Caulobacter sp. FWC2: one gene and its partner. The main gene of each other region encodes a partner of the protein of the gene in region 2 in a complex. Links are inferred from orthologs where the notes say so. Each region holds a gene or a part of one and is shown on either strand. Other genes may lie near its edges.

Region 1 (4,266 bases), 4.9 Mb from region 2 along the record:
AGATTGAAGCCGCCGTAGGCGTGCAGCAGGGTCGGGTTCTGGCCGTCCAGCTTCCAGCCCTGCTTGTGGACCAGGAAGTAGGGGATCGCCGTGCCGTCCTTGGACGTCGCCGACTTCTGCTCGACCATCAGGTCCTTGGTCTCGAACTGGGCGGGCAGGGCCTTGACCGTCTGGGCGGTGGTCCCGGTGGCGTCGGCCAGCTTCAGCTGGGTCGGATTGAGGAAGCCCTCGACGGTGTAGAAGACATCGTCCCCTTCGTCGGAATGCGAGCCGAGCGAGACGGCGGCGTTGTCGATGACGGGCAGGGCGGTGGCCTTGATCCCGGCCTGTCCGCGATCCTCGAGCGTGAGGACCCGCCCACGGACATTGTCATAGAGGGCGACGACGACCCGGTGGTCGGTGACGGCGATCTGGTCGATCGACTGCCGGTCTTCCGGGGCGAGCAGCAGGACGGGGTCGGCCTTGTCGACGGCGTCCGGCGACAGCAGCGTGCTCGGCGAGGCCGCCACGACCGAACCGGCCTTGAACTGGCGGGCCGAGCCCCAGCTCCACGGCTCCTCGATCTTGATCACCAGCTTGCCATTCAGCAGGCCGCGCACCCCGACCTTTTCCGGGATCGGCAGGCGCTTGGTCTCCTTGCCGTCCCACAGATAGGTCTCGTCGTGGAAGAAGTCGGTGGCGCGGGTCAGCAGCACGACCCGATTGCCAGACGCGTCGCGCAGCACGTTGGGACGGGCCGAGACGTCGGACGCCTGGCCGCGATAGACCTCGACCGCCTGGTCCAGCGCCTGGCCGCGCTTCAGCGTCTTGATCACGAAGCCATAGCCGCTCTTGGTGGTCGTGCCCTCGCCCCAGTTGCGGGTCAGGATCAGGGTGTCGGGGTCCAGCCACTCGATCGACTGCTTGCTCTCGGGCAGCACGAAGCCGCCCGCGCCAGGGTCGACGAAGCTCTTGGTGGTCAGGTCGAACTCGCGGACCGTCACGGCGTCCTTGCCGCCGTTCGACAGGTTCACCAGGCAGCGGTCGTGGGTCTTGGGGCGGCAGTCGGCGCCCTTCCAGATCCAGTTCTTGCCCTCGGCCTTGGCCAGGGCGTCCAGGTCGAGCACCGTCTCCCACTGCGGGGTGGCGGTCTTGTACGACTCCAGGCTGGTGCGCCGCCAGACGCCGCGCACGTGGGTCTCGTCCTGCCAGAAGTTGAACACCGTCTCGCCGATGAAGTTCGGCATGGCGATGCGGTCCTTGGTCGACAGGATCTTCAGCGCCTGCGCCTGCAGGCCGGCGAACCGCTTGTCGCCAGACAGGACCGGCAGGGTCTTGTCGTTCTGGGTCTTCACCCAGGCCAGGGAGTCGGGGCTCTCCACCGCCTCCAGCGCCAGGTGCGGATCAGCGTCCTGCGCGTAGGCAGAAGTGGCGAGCATGGCGGCCAGGGCCACGGCGGAACAGGTGCGGAGCAGGGTCATGGCGGGGGACGGTATCGGAAAATTTTCCCCGCGCCAGAGCCAGGCTGGGCCGATCACGCCCCGTCGTCCGGAATGTTCAGCAGGACGCCACAGGCCTTGCAGTGGACGGCGTCCGGATCGTGCCGGCGCAGGCCGCAGGCGTGGCACTGATAGATGACCTTGTGCGGCCGCAGGATCGACTGGATCAGGCCGATGAACAGCGACACCCCGCCCAGCATCACCGCCATCGACAGCAGCTTGCCCCAAACCCCTGGAAGGGTGACGTCGCCATAGCCGGTGGTCGTCAGGCTGGTGACTGTGAAATAGAGGGCGTCGACATAGCCGCCGATGCCTTCGTGGCGGCCGGCGAAGCTAGAATAGACAAAGCCGGTGACCACGAAGACGAAGGTCGCCAGCGAGCTGGCCGCCCGGGTGATGTCCTCGACCCGCGTGTCGTCATAGCGCCGTCCGACCGTGCGCCAGAAGAACTCGCTGTGGATCAGGGTCCACAGGCGCAGCACCCGCAGGAAGCCGAAGTTGAACAGCCAGGCCGGGAACAGCAGGGTGGCCAGCACGAAAAGGTCCAGCCAGCTGATCGGCTTCTTCAGCCAGGACCTGATGTCTCCGTGGGCGATGGCGCGCGCGACAAGGTCCAGCACCAGGAAGGCCGCCACCCCATAGTCGATCAGGTAGAAGGTCAGGCCATGCCGCTGCATCAGCGGGGCGGCGATGAAGAAGGCGATGATCGCCAGGTCGATCAGGATGATCGCATAGCGGAACCGCACCGACGCCGGAGAGGCGCCGTGATAGAGGGCCCGCAGTCGGGCGCGCAGGCGAAGGCCGCCCTGGTCCTGTTCGTCGCGGTGCATTTCGCTCGGCTTTCCACTATATAGCCCGGCTATGAGCCGCACCTTCCTGAAGATGAACGGGCTGGGCAACGACTTCGTCGTCATCGAGACCCAGACCCAGACCTTTGAACCGACCCCCGAGGCGATCCGCGCGATCGCCAAACGAGGAGACGGCGGGATTGGCTGCGACCAGGTGATCGCCATCGATCCGCCCAAGGCGCCGGGCGCCTCGGCCTATGTGCGGTTCTGGAATGCCGACGGCGAGGAGACCGGGGCCTGCGGTAACGGCACCCGCTGCGTGGCGTGGCTGCTGATGCAGTCCGCCGGCAAGGACGCCGTGGCCTTCGACACGGTCGCGGGCCGCCTCTCGGGTGTCGCAGCCGGCGACAAGCTGGTCACGGTCGATATGGGCCAGCCCGGTCTCGACTGGACCCAGATCCCGCTGTCGGAGGAAATGAACACCGAGCGGGTCGAGCTGCAGGTCGGTCCGATCGACGCGCCGCTGGTCCACACGCCGGTCTGCGTCTCGATGGGCAATCCGCACGTGGTGTTCTTCGTCGACGCCCCGGTCACCGACGCCTTCGCCAAAGGCGCGGGCAGCCTGGTCGAGCACCACCCGCTGTTTCCCGAGGGCGTCAATGTCGGCTTCGCGCACGTCGCGGCCCGGGATCACATCCAGCTGAAGGTCTGGGAGCGCGGAGCGGGCCTGACCGCCGCCTGCGGCACCGGCGCCTGCGCCGCCCAGGTCGCCGCCGTGCGTCGCGGCCTGACCGACCGCAAGGCCCGCGTCGAATTCGAGACCGGCTCGCTGATCATCGAATGGCGCGAGAGCGACGGCCACGTGATCATGACCGGCCCCATAACCATGGACTATGCCGGCAAGCTGCCGGAGACGGTCGCGGCCTGAGGTCATGACCACCTACACCGTCATCAAGGCGACGCCGAAGCCCAAGCCCGAAGCGGGAGAAGAGGGCGGTCCGGCGACGACGATGTCCGGGCCCGACGGCGTCGACGTGGTCACCTTCGGCTGCCGCCTGAACGCCTATGAGAGCGAGGCCATGAGGGCCCGCGCCGCCGCCGACGGTCTGTCGGACGCGGTGGTGTTCAACACCTGCGCCGTGACCAACGAGGCGGTGCGCCAGGCCCGCCAGGCGATCCGCAAGGCGCGCCGCGAGCGGCCGGGCGCCAGGATCATCGTCACCGGCTGCGCCGCTCAGGTCGATCCGGCCGCCTTCGCCGCCATGCCCGAGGTCGACCTCGTGCTGGGCAATGCCGAGAAGGCCGCGCCCGGCGCGCTGACGGACACTTCGACCCGCGTTCGGGTCAACGACATCATGTCCATCAAGGAGACCGCCGGTCACCTGATCGACGGCCTGAAGGACCGCGCCCGGGCCTATGTCGAGGTCCAGAACGGCTGCGACCACCGCTGCACCTTCTGCATCATTCCCTACGGCCGGGGAAACTCGCGCTCGGCCCCGGCCGGCGAGGTCGTCGAGCAGGTCCGCAAGCTGGCCGCCGAAGGCTATCGCGAGGTCGTGCTGACCGGCGTCGACGTCACCTCGTGGGGGACTGACCTTCCGGGCGCGCCGACCCTGGGCCAGCTGGTCGGCCGCATCCTGCGCATGGTTCCCGACCTGCCCCGCCTGCGCCTGTCGTCGATCGACGCGGCCGAGATCGATCCCGACCTGTTCAAGCTGCTCGAGACCGAGCCGCGCCTGATGCCCTATCTGCACCTGTCCTTGCAGGCCGGCGACAACCTGATCCTCAAGCGCATGAAGCGTCGCCACAGCCGCGAGGACGCGCTGAAACTGGTCGCCGAGGTGCGCCGCGTGCGTCCCGACACCGCCTTCGGCGCCGACCTGATCGCCGGCTTCCCCACCGAGACCGAAGAGGCGTTCCAGAACACGCTGAACCTGGTCGAGGAGGCGGGCCTGGCCTTCCTGCACGTCTTCCCCTACAGCGCCCGTCCGGGCACCCCG
Region 2 (5,514 bases):
ACGGCCATTGTCGGCATCGTGCTGTTCAAGGAGCCGGCGACGGCGGCACGGCTGGTCTGCCTGGGCCTGATCGTGGCCGGAATCCTGGGGCTGAAGGTGTTCTCGCCGTCGGCTTAGGCCGCCGCGCGGCCTTCGTCTGCGATGAAGGTCAGGCAGCGCTCGGCGACCGCCTCCCACCCGGGCTCGCCGGGCAGCCAGTGGCTCATCTCGGGGAACACCTCGACGCTGCCCCCCAGCCGGGCGGCCGTCTGGCGGACCGTGGCGGGCGGATGGATGACGTCCTGACCGCCGGCGACGGCCAGCACGGGGCAGCCCGGCGCCGAGACCGAGGTGGTCATGAACGGATCCAGCCACCAGTTCAGCGTCTCCCACAGCGCCCGGCCGCTCTCGGCCGTCATGCGGGCGAAGATCGCCTTGCGCTCGGGGCGCTGTAGGCGGTCGACGCTGTAGCGGCGCACGACGCCGTAGTCCGGCGCGATGGCCTGCAGCCAGTAGGGGCCGAGGCTGTAGAGGCTGACGGCCGAGACCGCCTCCTCCAGGCTCGCGCCCGAGACGCCCCAGGGCGCGGAGGGGGCCAGCAGGATCAGCTTGGAGACCTTGGCGCGGCTGGCGGCCATCTGGGCGACCAGGCCGCCTATCGAGTGGCCGATCAGGATTGGCGGCGTCTCGCAGGTCTCGATCAGACGCGCGATCTGGCGCGCATAGTCGCTCATCGAGACGCCGGCGGCGCTGCTGGTGCCATCGTGGCCGATCAGGTCGGGCGCCAGGACGCGGTGACCCGCCGCCTCGAACGGCGCGCGGAAGGCGTCGAAGGTCCAGCCGCCGCAGAAGGCGCCGTGGACCATGATCACGGGTGCGCGCATGGACGCCCTAAAGAAAACCCCGCCGACAAGCTCGTCGGCGGGGAACAGCCTACACGGTCTACTTCGCCTTGGGCGAGGTTTTGGCGGCCGCCTTTGTCGCAGGCGCCTTAGGGGCGGCCTTCGGAGCCGCGGCGGCCTTCGGCGCGGCCTTGGCGGTGGCCGGCTTCGCGGCCGGGGCCTTGGGAGCAGCCTTCGGCGCTGCGGTCTTGGCGGGAGCCGGAGCAGCCTCTGCCTTCGGCTGGGCCGGAGCCTTGGGCTTGGCGGCCGGAGCAGCCTTCGCGGCGGGCGCGGGTTTCGCGGCAGGCTTCGGAGCCGGCGCGGCCTTCGCGGGGGCTTTCGCAGCCGCCGGCTTGGCAGCCGGCTTGGGGGCTGCTGCGGCCTTGGCCGGAGCCTTGGCGGCAGGCGCAGCCTTCGCGGCGGGCTTCGGCGCGGCCTCGGCCTTGGCGGCGGGTTTCGCCGGAGCCTTGGGCGCGGCCTTCGGAGCCGCTTCGGCCTTCGGCTTGGCGGGGGCCTTCGGCGCAGCGGCCTTCTTCGGCGCGGGTGCGGGTTTCGCCGGAGCCGGAGCGGCCGCCACCGGGGTGGGCGCGGGAGCAGGAGCCGGAGCCGGTTCCGCCGCCTTCACGGGCGCGGGCGCGGGTTCGGGCGGCTTGGCCGGAGCCGGAGCCGGGGCGGGGGCCGGAGCCGCCGTCGCGGCCGGGGCTTTGGTCTTGCCCGTCAGCCAGGCGATCACGTCGTCGAGGATCTTCATCGTGTTGGGCTCGTCTATGAGATAATGGGCGTTGTTGGGATAGATCTTGAGGTCGGCGGTCGCGTACTTGCGGTCGAGACGTTGGACGTCGTCCAGTGGCGTGGTGCGGTCCAGGGCGCCGGCGTTGATCAGGATCGGCACGGTCACCTTGGTTTCGTCGACATAGGCCGTCTTGTGGACGTCCTTGTGCGGCCAGGCCAGGTCGGCCAGCACCTGGCCGCTGTCATAGACCATCGTGGCGTAGAGCGCGTCGTGACGCGCGGCCGGCACGGCGTTCATGACGCCGAACTTGAAGCCGGGCTTCCACATCTTGCCCGTCCGGGTCTCGGGCTTGTACTGCAGCGCCATGTTCAGGAAGGTGAAGACCGGCGAGAGCTTGGGCTTGCCGCGCGCGTCGGCCGGCGAGGCCGGGGCGAACAGCACCAGGGCCGACGCATGACCGGCCTCGGCGATCTTCTGGGCGATCAGACCGCCCATCGAGTGGCCGAAGACCAGCGGCTTCTGGCCGGTCTCCTTGGCCAGGGTCTGGGCCAGGGCGCTCATCTCGGCGACGTAGTCGGCCAGGGTGAGGCCGGCCAGGCCCGCGCGCGGACCCTCGACCGTGCGCACCGCCGATCGGATGGTTGGCGCCACCACGTTGTAGCCTTCGGCCTTCAGCCGTGCGGCGACAGGACCCCAGACGTCCCCCGCGCAGCCGTAGCCGTGAATCAGCAGAACTGTATCCGCCATTCGGTACTCCCCTGCGCGGGAGCTCAGCCGCCGCGCGCGAACCCCTGGAACGCGGCGACCACAACCTCGTAGACCCCGCGCTTGAAGGGTACGATCAGTTCGGGTGCTTCGTCGAGCCTGCCCCATTTCCAGGCGTCGAACTCGACGTGATCGTCCGCTTCCAGATCGATCTCTGCCTCTTCGCCGATGAAGCGATAGGCGAACCAGACCTGCTTTTGCCCAAGCCAGCCGCGCGAGCGCTTTTCGTTGGCCAGAACCTCGGGCGGGAAGTCGTATGTGATCCAGCCTTCGGTGCGGCCCAGCAGCGCGACGGAGCTGACGCCGGTCTCCTCGGCCAGCTCGCGGCGGGCGGCCGCCTCCAGGCCCTCACCGTCATCCACCCCACCCTGCGGGAACTGCCAGTTATAGGGCGGGGCTTGCTTGTTGCGCCGGCCCAGCCAGACGCGGCCGTCCCGATGGAACAGGACGACGCCGACGTTCGGGCGGTGCTTGGGATAGTCGAGCTCGGTCATGCCGAGCCTTTTTCCACGAGTTCTAGCGGCGCGCCACTCTTAGCGACGGGCGAGCGCGGAGGCCGGAGCCAGCTGGATGCCGCGCGCCTGCAGGCCGGCGGCCCAGACGCGCACCTGATTGATGGTCACCGGATAGGCGAAGCCCGAGCCCAGCGACTGGCCGCGACTGGCCGCGCCGGTCTCCAGAGCCTTGAGCTGGGTGTCGATGGCGGCGGCCGACAGCTCGTCGTCGATCACCCGGTCGGCGGAGGCGCGCGGGATCGGCCCGGCGCGGCGGGCAGCCAGGCCGTCGTCGACGAAGGCCAGGCCCCGCGACTTCAGCACGCCGTTGAAGGTGGCCATCGCCTGGTCGTTGTCGACGAAGCGGGCCCCCAGATAGTTCGACAGGCCGAAATAGCCGGTGGCGCGCGACATCAGCCACTCCAGCTTGCGCACGGTGTCTTCCGGCCGGTTGGCGGCGATCAGGGTGTAGGGACCCGGATCGTTGGCCGGATAGTCGGCCGGCTCCATCGGGGTCTCCAGCAGCACCTCGTGGCCGTGGGCGCGAGCCAGGTCGATCCAGCCCTGCAGGCCTTCGGCATAGGGCGCGAAGGACAGGGTGATCTCGCCAGGCAGGGTCTCGATCGCCGCGCGGGTGGTCTGGGCGTTGAGGCCGAGACCGCCGATGACCATGGACACCTTGGGGCGGCCGTTGGGCTGGAACGGGCGGGCATAGGCTTCGGCGGCGGTGCGGCCGTCGGCGCCGATGATCGGCAGCGGGCCGCCGCCGGGCCCCGGGGCGGTCAGGCCGGCGATCGGGGCCTGGGCCAGGCCAGGGCCCTGCTGGATCGGCGGCAGGTTCTGAAGGCCCTCGGCGGGCGGCGCCGCAGCCTCTTCCGGCTTCACCGGGGCGAAGGGATTGGCCGACAGGCCCAGCTGGCCGGGAACCAGCTCGGCCCCGTGCGGATCCTCGCCGCCCAGGCCCTCGCGCCAGCCGTCGGGTGCGTTCTTGGTGGCGCCGATCTTGGTCAGCTCCAGGCGAATCACCGGCGAACCGGCGTGCGGGTCGCTGGTGATCAGCACAAGCGTCGCCAGCGAGGCCAGGAACAGCAAGGCCGCGCCGCTGGCGCCGATGAAAGGATTGCTGACCGCGGCCATCAGCTTGGCGCGCAGGTCCCCGGACCCGCCCGGAGCGGGCGTGGCGGCGGCATAGGCGGGCTTACGCGAAAAGGAGACGGCCATGACCTCTTCAGCCTAGCGGGCAAGCTTCGAATATATGGTTAACGAGATGTGGCCGGATGAGGTCCTGATGGCCTTCGCGCCGCGGCGCGACGACGCGGGCGCCGCTGAAATTGGCGTTTTCTGCAAGCGCTGCAGGCGCTGGACGCTGAGAGCGGTCATGGGCGGTCTGATCGGTTGACGGGCGCGGTCCCGGCTCATTCCCTGGAGTCCTCTCGCGGGAGAGATCGGGCCCCGGCCCGGCGCTGAAGGCGAAACCGCCCCGGAAACGCTCAAGCAGAAGGACCGCGCGAGATGTTGAACGCTGGAAAGCAGGGCGCTTACCGCCCTCGCCGAAGGAGCAAGGCGACCGCCCGTCCGTCAGAGACGGGGCGCTGAATCTCTCAGGCCCAAGGACAGCGGGGGTGCGAAGGCGAGCCGTCCCGGCCCGCCCAGACCCACGCGTGCGCCAAATGCGGATTTAGAACTATTCCCATATCGATATAGTCAAACGTAATGAACGCGATCGTCGTGTGCGACTTTCGTGAGATTTCTATTAAATGTATAAAGTGACGATATTTGAATTGTTCATAAATCGGACATGGATGCGCAACGTTTCCACTTTGTGATTAAGTGGGCTCGGTCCTAGAAATTCTTAGTTTACCTGCGATGAAGTGTTGATGACGCTGAAGCCAGTCAAAATGATTGGGGATAGTCATGACCACTCGCATACCTGCCCGCGCCGCAACTCGTCTTAGGGCGCTGCTTCTCGCCGCCTCTGTCTTGGGGAGCGCGACGCCGGTCCTGGCCCAGGAAGCCGACAAGGCCGCCGAACTGGAAACGGTCGTGGTGACGGGCAAGCGCCTTTCGGAAGCCAGCGTCGCCATCGGCACCGACCACGCCACGGCCACCGTCTCGATCACCCGCGAGGCGCTGCTGTCGGCGCCGGCGGGCATCACCGGCCTGAAGATGCTGGAGAGCCTGCCGGGCTTCAACGTCCAGGCCAACGACGCCCTGGGCATGTACGAGTTCGGCAACTCGGTCTCGGTGCGGGCCTTCAACTTCCAGCAGATCGGCTTCCTGCTGGACGGCATCCCGATGGGCCGCAGCGACCAGTTCGGCGGCAGCCCGATCTATCGTTATGTCGACAACGAGAACCTGCTGCGGGTGACCGCCTCGGCCGGGGCCGGCGACGTCGCCCTGCCCAGCTACGCCTCGCTGGGACCCATCGTCGACTACTTCACCCAGGCTCCGTCGGAAGAGGCAGGCGGCGCGATCAGCCAGACCTTCGGCAGCGACAGCCTGCGCCGCACCTTCCTGCGCCTGGAGTCCGGCAAGGTGGGTCCGCTGTCGGGCTATGTCAGCGGCTCGTGGATCAAGGGCGACCTGTGGCGCGGCCCGGGCACGATCGATCGCAAGCACTATGAGGGCAAGCTGAAGTACGACCTGCCCAACGGCGGCGACA

The links. Proteins that work in one complex are often made in the same cells at the same time.
Region 1: the proteins of CSW62_RS01410 (region 2) and dapF are in contact, whole or in part, in a solved structure (PDB 5YGU), measured with the Escherichia coli proteins. The link is inferred for Caulobacter sp. FWC2 from one-to-one orthologs.

What each region holds. Positions count from the first base shown.
Region 1 is NZ_PEBF01000001.1:5,202,895-5,207,160, forward strand. Bases 1,273-4,266 are described here. They hold dapF (diaminopimelate epimerase), read left to right. Parts: upstream 1,273-2,339; coding sequence 2,340-3,194; downstream 3,195-4,266. Other genes in these bases: CSW62_RS24540 (prolyl oligopeptidase family protein), read right to left, coding at 1,273-1,460; CSW62_RS24545 (potassium channel family protein), read right to left, coding at 1,514-2,308; mtaB (tRNA (N(6)-L-threonylcarbamoyladenosine(37)-C(2))-methylthiotransferase MtaB), read left to right, coding at 3,199-4,266. Outside these bases: more of CSW62_RS24540, read right to left, coding at 1-1,272. UniProt on the Escherichia coli protein: Involved in the succinylase branch of the L-lysine biosynthesis and in the biosynthesis of the pentapeptide incorporated in the peptidoglycan moiety. Catalyzes the stereoinversion of LL-2,6-diaminopimelate (L,L-DAP) to meso-diaminopimelate (meso-DAP).
Region 2 is NZ_PEBF01000001.1:278,820-284,333, forward strand. Bases 1,109-4,076 are described here. They hold CSW62_RS01410 (RNA pyrophosphohydrolase), read right to left. Parts: upstream 2,853-4,076; coding sequence 2,364-2,852; downstream 1,109-2,363. Other genes in these bases: CSW62_RS01405 (alpha/beta hydrolase), read right to left, coding at 1,109-2,340; CSW62_RS01415 (divergent polysaccharide deacetylase family protein), read right to left, coding at 2,892-4,073. Outside these bases: quaternary ammonium compound efflux SMR transporter SugE, read left to right, coding at 1-117; CSW62_RS01400 (alpha/beta fold hydrolase), read right to left, coding at 114-863; more of CSW62_RS01405, read right to left, coding at 922-1,108; CSW62_RS01425 (TonB-dependent receptor), read left to right, coding at 4,755-5,514. UniProt on the Escherichia coli protein: Master regulator of 5'-end-dependent mRNA decay.